3 regions of the Tessaracoccus terricola genome follow, and region 3 is predicted to be linked to each of the others. Evidence: riboswitches for the same ligand, from Rfam matches in the RefSeq annotation. Region 3 holds a riboswitch; each other region holds the start of a gene.
What was found. Region 3 has a riboswitch for thiamine pyrophosphate ahead of ACYU7G_RS02525 (bifunctional hydroxymethylpyrimidine kinase/phosphomethylpyrimidine kinase). Riboswitches for the same ligand answer to the same signal wherever they lie in the genome.

Region 1: linked by a shared signal. The riboswitch ahead of ACYU7G_RS07995 (thiamine ABC transporter substrate-binding protein) and the one ahead of ACYU7G_RS02525 (bifunctional hydroxymethylpyrimidine kinase/phosphomethylpyrimidine kinase) in region 3 are both predicted to bind thiamine pyrophosphate.
Region 2: linked by a shared signal. The riboswitch ahead of ACYU7G_RS10910 (YkoF family thiamine/hydroxymethylpyrimidine-binding protein) and the one ahead of ACYU7G_RS02525 (bifunctional hydroxymethylpyrimidine kinase/phosphomethylpyrimidine kinase) in region 3 are both predicted to bind thiamine pyrophosphate.

What each region holds. Positions count from the first base shown of each region.
Region 1 is NZ_BAAHBS010000004.1:480,243-483,504, forward strand. It holds gene ACYU7G_RS07990 (ABC transporter permease) at 1-438, opposite strand, end outside; gene ACYU7G_RS07995 (thiamine ABC transporter substrate-binding protein) at 402-1,475, opposite strand; TPP riboswitch at 1,518-1,623, opposite strand; gene ACYU7G_RS08000 (FtsX-like permease family protein) at 1,628-3,262, opposite strand, start outside.
Region 2 is NZ_BAAHBS010000005.1:242,726-245,987, reverse strand. It holds gene ACYU7G_RS10920 (ABC transporter ATP-binding protein) at 1-198, opposite strand, end outside; gene ACYU7G_RS10915 (ECF transporter S component) at 188-805, opposite strand; gene ACYU7G_RS10910 (YkoF family thiamine/hydroxymethylpyrimidine-binding protein) at 792-1,421, opposite strand; TPP riboswitch at 1,473-1,581, opposite strand; gene acuI (acrylyl-CoA reductase (NADPH)) at 1,727-2,713, shown strand; gene serC (phosphoserine transaminase) at 2,710-3,262, shown strand, end outside.
Region 3 is NZ_BAAHBS010000001.1:571,301-574,562, forward strand. It holds gene ACYU7G_RS02510 (exodeoxyribonuclease III) at 1-613, opposite strand, end outside; gene ACYU7G_RS02515 (SRPBCC domain-containing protein) at 646-1,074, shown strand; gene ACYU7G_RS02520 (GNAT family N-acetyltransferase) at 1,124-1,978, shown strand; TPP riboswitch at 2,096-2,194, shown strand; gene ACYU7G_RS02525 (bifunctional hydroxymethylpyrimidine kinase/phosphomethylpyrimidine kinase) at 2,177-3,262, shown strand, end outside.

The sequences.
Region 1 (3,262 bases), on a different contig from region 3:
CCAGTGGTCGTCCAGGCCGAGGAATCCAAACAGCCCGCCCCTGTCGAACAGCGAGCCGAAGGCGACGCCCACCACCACCGTCGGCAGCACGAATGGCACCACCACCAGGGCCCGGACGACGGCGCGGCCGGGGAAGCGGCGCCGGTACAGCAGGTGCGCCCCCGGGATGCCCAACAGCAGGCAGGCGGCGGTGGCGAGGCCGGCCATCCCCAACGTGAAGCCGAGGATGCGCCAGGTCCGGGGAGCGCTGAAGACCCGCTGGAAGCCCTCGAGGGTGAGGGCGCCGTCGACGACGAAGCCCTTGGCCACCAGCGTCCCCGCCGGGAGTGCGAAGAAGACGGCCAGGAAGGCGGCCGGGATGATCCCGGCCGCCACCCAAGCCAGCCGCCACAGCCTCAAGGTCAGCCGATCACCCGGGCGGTCCAGTCGCTGATCCACTGGTCGCGGTTGGCGGCGATCTCCTCGGCGGGGACCTCGATGGGGGCCTCGGACAGCGGCGCGAAGGACGCCCAGTCGGCGGGCAGCTCCACCTCGTCGTCGATCGGGTACATGTACATCTGCTCCGGGATGGCGGCCTGCACCTCGGCCGAGAGCAGGAAGTCGATGAACTCCTGCGCACCCTGCTCGTTCTCCGCGCCGGCGATCACACCGGCGTACTCCACCTGCCGGAAGCAGGTCTCCAGCAGCGCCTCGGTGGTGGAGGCGGAACCGTCCTCGGTGAGGGTGAAGGCGGGGGAGGTGGCGTAGGAGAGCACCAGCGGGTACGGGCCCTCGCCGTCGGCCCCGGAGAACTCGGTGTAGTAGGCCTCGCTCCACCCGGGGACCACCTTCACGCCGTTGGCCACCAGCGCGTCCCAGTACTCCAGCCAGCCCTCGCCCTCGGCTCCGACGGTGGCCGCCAGGAACGCCAGCCCGGGTGACGACGAGGCGGGGTGGGAGACCACGAGGAGGTCCGCGTAGGCGGGATCCGTGAGGTCCTCGAGGGTGGTGGGGACGTCGATTCCGGCGTCGGCGAACCACTGGGTGTCGGCGTTGATGCACACGTCGCCCATGTCCACCGGCGTCAGCGACTCGATGGCGTACTGCTCGGCCGAGGCGGGCAGCGTCGCCGAGGTGTAGGGCGAGAACACGCCCTCGTCGACGGCGCGGCGCGCGAAGGTGTTGTCCACGCCGAACACGACGTCGCCGAGGGGGGAGTCCTTGGTGAGGATCAGCTGGTTCACCAGCGCACCGCCGTCACCGGGGGCGACGTAGGTGACGTCGTAGCCGGAGGCCTCCTCGAAGGCTTCCTTGAGCTCGTCGGGCAGCGCGAAGGAATCGTGCGTGACCACGGTCAGTTCCGTGCTGGTGGTGACGCCGCCGTCGCCGGCGGTGGGGTCCTGGCCGGGTTCGGCCGGGCTGCCCGAGCAGGCCGCGAGCGCGGCGACGGCGAGCAGCGCGGTGGTCGAGGCGGTGGTCCTGCGTGCGAAAGACATGAGTCTCCTCCTGGTCCTGCGGGCCCGGCCGATGGTTGGCCGAGGAGATGTTGGCTCACTCCCTACGCCGGTGCTAACCGGATCAGGTTGAGGGTCTGCGGCTGGTCCGCACTCTCAGCGCACGTGCTGCGCTCCCCTGTGCGCCGCCCACCCTACACGGCGTCGACGGTGGGCTCGGCCACGTCGGCCGTCGTGGACCGGTGCTGCAGGAGCCGGTAGGGACCCTGCAGCTTCAGCGCCGCGAGCAGCGGCAGCACCGCGGCCGCCACACCCACGAGGAACCCGCGCAGCACGAGACCCCACAGCGAGTCCCACGGAATCTCCAGGAACGGGTAGCCCATGTTCGCCAGGCCGCGCTGCAGCCCCCAACCGGCGATGGTGCCCGCGGCCGTGCCGACGAGGCCTCCGACGGTGCCCATCAGGATGGCCTCCAACGCCACCATGGCGCTCACCTGCAGCCGGTCCATGCCCACCAGGCGCAGGGCCCCGAACTCCGGTTTGCGTTCCTGCACGGCGATCAGCAGCGTTCCCGCGATCCCGATGATGGCGATCCAGGTCAGCAGCGTGAGCAGGGACCCGACGGTGTCGGAGGCGGCCGCCAGCGCCTCGCCCCGGGCCGCGGCCAACTCGTCAATGTCCTGGACCCGCAGCAGGGGGTCGGAGGAGGTGATGTCGAGCAGGATGGTGCGGAGTGTGCCGACGTCGGCGGTCCGGGCGAGCTCCAGCGCGACGAAGTCGTCGACGTCGGTCACGCCGCGGTCGGTGAAGGTGCCGCGCGCCGAGATGACCGGGGGCAGGTCAACGCCGCGGGCGGGTTCGAAGATGCCGACGACGCGGACCTCCACCCGCTGCTGGTTGATCACCACGTTGAACGCGTTGCCCCGCTCCAGGTCTGTCGCCGCCGCGTATTCGGCCGAGACCATGATCTCGTCGACGGCCTCCAGCTCGCGGCCGTCGGTGACCTCGTAGTTCACCACGTCAGTGAGGGTGCCGGGCATCGCCACCGCGAAACGGACGGGGTCCCCGCCCCGCAGCGCGGTCTGGATGCCGTACGTGGTGACCTGCTCCACCCCGGGCAGGGTCGCGGCGAGCTCCCCGACGCCGCGGTTGAACCCGCCCTCGGCCGAGGAGGTGACGAACAGGTCGCCGTGGATGTTCTCGGGCAGGTCGTGCTGGGCCGAGGCCCGCCCGGACGCGCCGAGCACCGCGAAGGTGGCGACCAGGCCCACGCCGAGGACCAGCGCGGCCGTGGCCTTCGCGAACCGCACCGGGTGGCGGGTGACGTTGCGGGCGGCGATGGTGCTGACGTCGCGCAGCAGCGGCCGGCCCGCGAGCCCCACGAGTCGCACGAAGGGTGCGCCCAGGACGGGGGTGGCGATGGCGGTGCCCACCAGGACGACGACGGCGCCCAGCAGCGCCCACGCCCACGGCAGGGGCATGCCCGGCAGCACGGTGCCGACGGCGAGGAGGCCGACGCCGACGGCCACGAGCCCGACGCTGGTCCACGCGGCGTCGCTGAAGTGCAGCCGGGGACGCGGGATGAAGGGGCGCGGCGGGAGGGCCTCGGTGAAGGAGACGGCGGTGGCGTGCCGGTGCGCCGCGAGGACGGTGATCAGGACGCCGAGCCCGATGCACAGCCACGCCTCGGTGGTGGACAGGTCCGGGATGACGGCGCCCAGCGCGAGGCCGTGCTCCCGTCCGAGGTCGTTCAACCGGTCCGCCAGCGACTGTCCGATCGGCATGCCGATCGCGGACCCCACCAGGCCCAGCAGCAGGGCCTCGACGAG
Region 2 (3,262 bases), on a different contig from region 3:
GCCCGTGACGGACGCGTTGATCGCGCCGGGGACCGCGCCGTGGAGGGTGCGCAGCAGCGTGGACTTGCCGGACCCCGACGGGCCGAGCACCAGCACCTCCTCGCCCGCCGTGACGGTGAAGGTGGCGGGCCCCACGCCGAGACCGGAGGGGAACACCACCTCCACCTGGTGCAGTTCCACGAGCGGGTCAGCGCTCACGGCGCACCACCTCGGCCGGAGCGTCGTCGCGGGCGATCCGGAAGTTGGCCAACACGCCCGTGGCCTTGAGGGCATCGACGAGCACCTTCGCGAGCAGGCCACCCAGGATGACGCCGGAGGCGGCCTGCATCCCGAACCGCAGCCAGAAGATGTTCTGCCCGTACCAGCCGGAGCGGAAGGCACTGTAGAAGAAGACGATGGAGGCGCCGAGCAGCCCGGACAGGGCGTAGGTACCCCAGCCGAAGCGGCGGTACCGGCCGATCGCGAACGCCAGTTCGCTGCCGAACCCCTGCAGGGCGGCCGCGATCAGCAGCGTCGGGCCGGCCGGCGATCCCAGGAACACGAACTCCACAACGGATGCGAGGATCTCCGCGACGATGCCGACGCCCGGTCGGCGGATGATGGCAATCGCCAACGGTGCCACCAACAGCCAACCCCCGAACAGGACGTGCTGGGCAACGTCGCCGGCGGGGCCCATGGCCACGGCGAGGGCGTTCCACGCCTGCACCAGCACCCAGTACAGGAACCCGAAGGTGACGCCGAGGACCACCATGAGCACGATGTCGCGCAGGGGCAGGGCTGCGCGCCCCTCGTCACGCCGCAGCATCGGCGTGGCTCGGGCTGTTGACGGAGATGCTGAGGTGCGCGACGACGTGCTGGACGCTGCGCCCCACCATCGTCCAACCTGCGACGACGGTGCCCAGGATGGTGCCCAAGTCACCCTCCAGTCGGGTGACGAAGTGCTCCGAGCCCCGGAACGTGCCCTGATCGCGGGCGAGTTCGATGGCCGCCTCGATGTCTCGCATGTGGTCCGGTTCCACTCCCGCGCGGACGTCGTCGGCCAGTGGGTAGAGGGCCCACTCGGCCGCAGCCCAGGCCCCGACTTCGCGGCCCGATGATGTCTCGACCGCACGTGGTCCGGCACCGCCCGGCAGTTCGCAGACCACCTCTCCCGGGCAGCCGCGGCTGAGCAGGACCGTGATGGCCGCGTGGTGCCCGGTGGCTGCGATGGCCGCGGACAGGTCCGTGAGCCACGCCAGCAGGTCCTCCTCCGGGCCACCCGCCCAGGTGCTGACGTCTCCGGTGCTGATCCGAAGGCCGCGTGGGTCGACGTCGCGCAGTGCGGTCAGGATGACGTCGGCGTAGTCATCGCTCATCACGGCGACACTGACCCTGGCCCCCACTCCGAAGCGCAGCGGGTCTGCTGTGAACTCGTTTGGCATTTTGCCCTTTCCGTGGACTTCGCACGGAGGGCGGGGTTGCCCGAGATCCAGCAGATGAGGCTGGTCGCTCCCTGCGCTGGCATGATCCAGATCAGGTTCTACGGTCGGAGTTGGAGTACTCCCTCTCAGCCCAGCTCACTGGACTCCCGTGCGTTGCCCACGCTAGCAGGCGTGACCAGTAGGAAGTTCCTTGTCCACGCCCCAGGACAAGGTTGTGACCAGCGCTCGCGACTCGCCGGTCGGGCTGCACAGCTATACAGGCCCCCAAGCGTGTCACGAGCCCCTGTCACACCTAGGCTGACCACATGACCTTCCACGCGCTGCTGACGAACGAGAATGCCGGCCGGACCACCACGGAACTGGTGGAACTCACCGACGCCGACCTGATGCCCGGTGACGTCACCGTCGATGTCGAGTACTCCACGCTGAACTACAAGGACGCGCTCGCGGTGACGGGCGCGGGGAAGATCATGCGGCAACACCCGCTGGTCCCGGGCATCGACTTCGCGGGCACCGTGGCCGAATCCGACGACGAGCGCTTCCGTCCCGGGGACAAGGTGGTGGCGAACGGCTGGGGGCTCAGCCAGACCCACCACGGTGGCCTCTCAGAGCGGGCTAGGGTGCCGGGCGACTGGCTGGTCCCGCTCCCGCAGGAGTTCAGCACGTTCGACGCCATGGCCATCGGCACGGCCGGCTACACCGCCATGCTGTGCGTCCTGGCGCTCGAGCACGGCGGCCTCACCCCGGACTCGGGTGGCGTCCTGGTCACCGGCGCGGGCGGTGGTGTCGGGTCCATCGCGATCGCCGTCCTGGCCGGGCTCGGGTACCGGGTGCTCGCGTCCACCGGACGTCCCGAGGAGTCCGACTACCTGACCGGACTGGGCGCTGCCGAGGTCATCGACCGCGCCACCCTGTCCGAACCGGGCAAGCCGTTCGCCCGGCCCAGGTGGGCGGGCGCCGTCGACACCGTCGGCAGCCACACCCTCGCCAACGTGCTGGCCGCGACGGACCGCGCCGGGGTGGTGGCCGCGTGCGGCCTGGCGCAGGGCAACGACCTGCCCACCACCGTGCTGCCGTTCATCCTGCGTGGCGTGACGCTCGCGGGAATCGACTCGGTGGAGGCGCCGCAGGAACTCCGCCGGACGGCATGGCAGCGGCTGGCCCGCGACCTCGCCCCGGCCAGGCTCGCCCGCACCGCCAGCACCATCGGCCTCGCGGAAGTGCCGGCCACTGCCCAGCAACTGCTCGACGGCAGGGTCCGCGGCCGCACGGTGGTGGACGTCCGGGCCTGACGGACGTGTGTCCCGGGGCGCCGCCGGGGCGTGAGAGAATCGGGCGCGTGATCACCATTCCCGAAGAGTTGCTGCCCGCCGACGGTCGCTTCGGATCCGGACCCGCGAAGGTCCGCCCCGAGGCCCTGGACTACCTCGCCATGCGTGGCGACGTGATGGGCACCTCCCACAGGCAGGCGCCCGTGCGTGACCTGGTGGCCGCCGTCCAGCACGGCCTCGCCGAGCTGTACTCCATCCCCGAGGGCTACGAGGTGGTGCTCGGCAACGGCGGCTCCACCCTGTTCTGGGACCTGGCGGTCAGCTCGCTGGTGGAGAAGCGGTCCGCGCACGGCGTGTTCGGGGAGTTCTCCAAGAAGTTCGCGAAGGCCAGCGCGGCAGCGCCGTTCCTCGACGAGCCCAGCATCTTCGAGGCCCAGCCCGGCTCCGCCGCGGTCCCGGAGGCCACCGACGCCGACGTCCACGCTTGGGCGCAGAACGAGACCTCCACCGGCGCCGTCGCGCCCGTGACCCGCATCGGCGACGGCCTGGTGCTCGTGGACGCCACCTCCG
Region 3 (3,262 bases):
GGTAGTCCCAGTAGGAGAACAGCCTGTCGTGCTCCGGCCAGCGCGCGCGCAGGACGTCGACCAGTCCGAACCCCTCCACCCGCTGCCGCTCGGCGGCGGTGACGTGGGTGTGGCCGGCGAACGCGGCGGGGTCGAACAGGTCCTGGTCGGAGGGGGCGATGTTGATGTCGCCGCACAGCGCCACGTCGGCGGGGCCGTCGGCCACCACGGCCGCCAGCGCGTCCAGCCAGGCCAGCTTGTAGTTGTAGTGGGGCGAGTCCACCTCGCGCCCGTTCGGCACGTACAGCGAGTGCACGCGCACGCCGTCGCAGGTGGCGCTGAGAGCGCGCGCCTCGGTGCGGTCCTCGTAGTCGGGCTGCCCTGCGAAGTTGGCCTCGACGTCCTCCAGCCCGACGCGGGAGAACAGCGCCACCCCGTTGAAACCGCCCTGCCCGTGGTGGGCCACCTCGTAGCCGAGTTCGGTCAGCGGACCGGAGAACAGGTCGTGGAAGGCGGAGTCGGTTAGCTTGGTCTCCTGCAGGCACACGACGTCGGGCTTGCGCTCCTCGAGCCACGGCAGCAGCCGAGGCATCCGTTGCTTGGCCGAGTTCACGTTCCAGGTGGCGATCCTCACGTCTGCGAGGCTACCGGGTCGATAATGGGGGCATGTCAGCGTCGACAGAGCCCATCGTCCACGAGGTGCACGTCCCCTGCTCGCAGGAGGCGGCGCACCGCTACTTCACCGCGCACCTCGGCTCGTGGTGGCCGCTGGAGAGCCACGGCGAGTTCGGCGAGGAGGCCACCGTCGCGTTCGAGGGCGACGAGGTGGTGGAGCGGCTGGGCCGGGAGGTCAGTGTCTGGGGTGAGGTCCTGGAACACCACCCGCCGAGCACCCTCACCTTCACCTGGCACCCCACCCGCGGGGCCGACGAGGCCACCCGCATCACCGTCACCTTCACCCCCGACGGCGACGGCACCCTCGTGCGGCTGGTCCACTCCGGTTGGGACCAGATCCCCGACGGCGCCGCCCGCCGCGAGCCCTACGTCTCCGGCTGGTTGATGGTGCTGGGCCGCTACGTCATCCGCTGCAGCTGAGACCGGCGTTCCGCCCGGCCCGGGGGTGTCGGAGCCGTAGGCTTGGCGGGTGAACAAGTCGCGCCGCAGCTCGGGCAAGAAGTCGTCCCGCAACCCCGGGAAGGCGTCCGCGTCGCGTGCGCTGACCGGCGTGCGCCTCACGGACGCGCTGGTGGCCGGCTGGCGGCCGCTGCAGCGCTTCGAGGTGGCCGGGTTCGCGCTGTTCCGCTCCGGCGGCGTCACCAAGCGCGCCAACAGCGCCGTCGCGCTGGACGCACCCGAGGACGCCGAGGCGCTGCTGGAGGCCATCGGGCGGGTCGAGCAACTGTGCGAGATGGCCGGTGACAAGGCCTGCTTCCGGATCATGAGCACCCACGGCCCCGCGCAACTGGACGCGCTCCTGGCTGGGCGCGGGTACACCGTCGCCGGCCAGAGCACCATCTTGTCCCTGTCCCTGACAGGGGCGCGCGAGTTCGTCCCGCACACCTCGGCCGAGATCCGCGCCGGGGAACTGGACGACGACTGGTTCGACGCCGCCTGGCACCTCGCGCCCCGGGAGGGGGAGGGTGCCCGGGAGGCGACCCGCTCGATCATGGCCGCCACCCCGGCCGTCCAGGTGATGCTGCGCCCGGCAGGAGCGGAGGCCGCCGAGCCCGACGAGGTGGTGGCCGTCGGGCGGGCCGCGCTGGCGGAGGTCGGCAAGTTGAGCGTGGCAGTGCTGAACGTCATCACCGTCGCCCCGGAGCATCGCCGGCAGGGGCTGGGGCGGGCGGTTTCCGAGACGCTGCTGGCGGTGGCGGCCGCCCACGGGGTGGAGCGCGTGCTGCTGGAGGTGGAGCGGGACAACGCGCCCGCGATCGCCCTCTACCGCGGCCTCGGGTTCGAGCCGCTCGGCGAGTACCACTACCGCGTGGCCGGTCAGTAGTTTCCGGCTGCGGAACGGGCCGAAACCCGCTGGCCGCGTGTGGGAGGCAGCTGGCCGGCCTGTCTCACCACCGCTCCCGGACCCGACGGCGGGGCCGGGGCATCTGCTTATACTGACGGCCTGGACACGGGGTGCGTCACCCGATGTGGCGCTGAGATCACACCCGTGGAACCTGATCTAGCTAGTACTAGCGAAGGGATGTCCTCAGTGACTTCTGTCTCCCATGCCCCCGTTCCCCGCGTGCTCTCGATCGCAGGAACCGATCCCAGCGGCGGCGCCGGAACCGCCGCAGACCTCAAGTCGATCACCGCCGCCGGCGGCTACGGAATGACGGTGGTGACCTCGCTCGTGGCCCAGAACACCCACGGCGTGCGCGCCATCCACACCCCAGCGCCGAGGTTCCTGCGCGAGCAGCTCCTGGCCGTCAGCGACGACGTCGAGATCGACGCGGTCAAGACCGGCATGCTCGGCACCGTCGACAACATCCAGACCGTCTCCGAATGGCTCGACGCCAACCCGCCCCGGGTCCTGGTGGTGGACCCGGTGATGGTGGCCACCAGCGGGGACCGCCTGCTGGATTCGGAGGCGGAGCAGGCGATGGTGGAGTTCTGCCGCCGAGCCACCGTCGTCACCCCCAACATCGCGGAACTCGCCCGCCTCACCGGCAACCCGCCCGCGGCCGACGAGGCCGAGGCGCTCCGCCAGGCCGCCGCCTGGGCCGGCGCCGTCGGGGTCGCCGTCGTCGTCAAGACCGGCCACCTGGCCTCCAGCCGGGTCACCAACACCTGGGTCTCGCCGGACGGCACGCGTATCCCGGTGCCCGCCACCAGGCTGGACACCGACAGCACCCACGGCACCGGCTGCTCCCTCGCGGCAGCGCTCGCCACCCGCCTCGGCCGCGGCGACGACCCGGCCGCAGCCCTCGCCTGGGCGACGGCGTGGCTGCACGAGGCGATCGCCCACGGCCATGCCCTGGCCGTGGGTTCCGGCCACGGCCCGGTGGACCACTCGCACCGCTCCCGACGCCTCCAGGCCGCCGCGGCATCCAACCCTTGGCTCGACGACGACGCGGTGGCCCCCGCCCTCCACCGGCCTGACGACCTCGCCCCCGACCTCCCCGACGGCGAACCCGACCCCGCCGTCGAACCGGTCGGTCCCTGGACCCGGGCGCTGTGGCGGGCCGGACAGCCCACCGCGGAGGCGATCGCGGCGTCCGGTTTCGTGCGCTCGCTGGTGGACGGCAGCCTCCCGGAGGAAGCGTTCATGTTCTACCTCTCGCAGGAC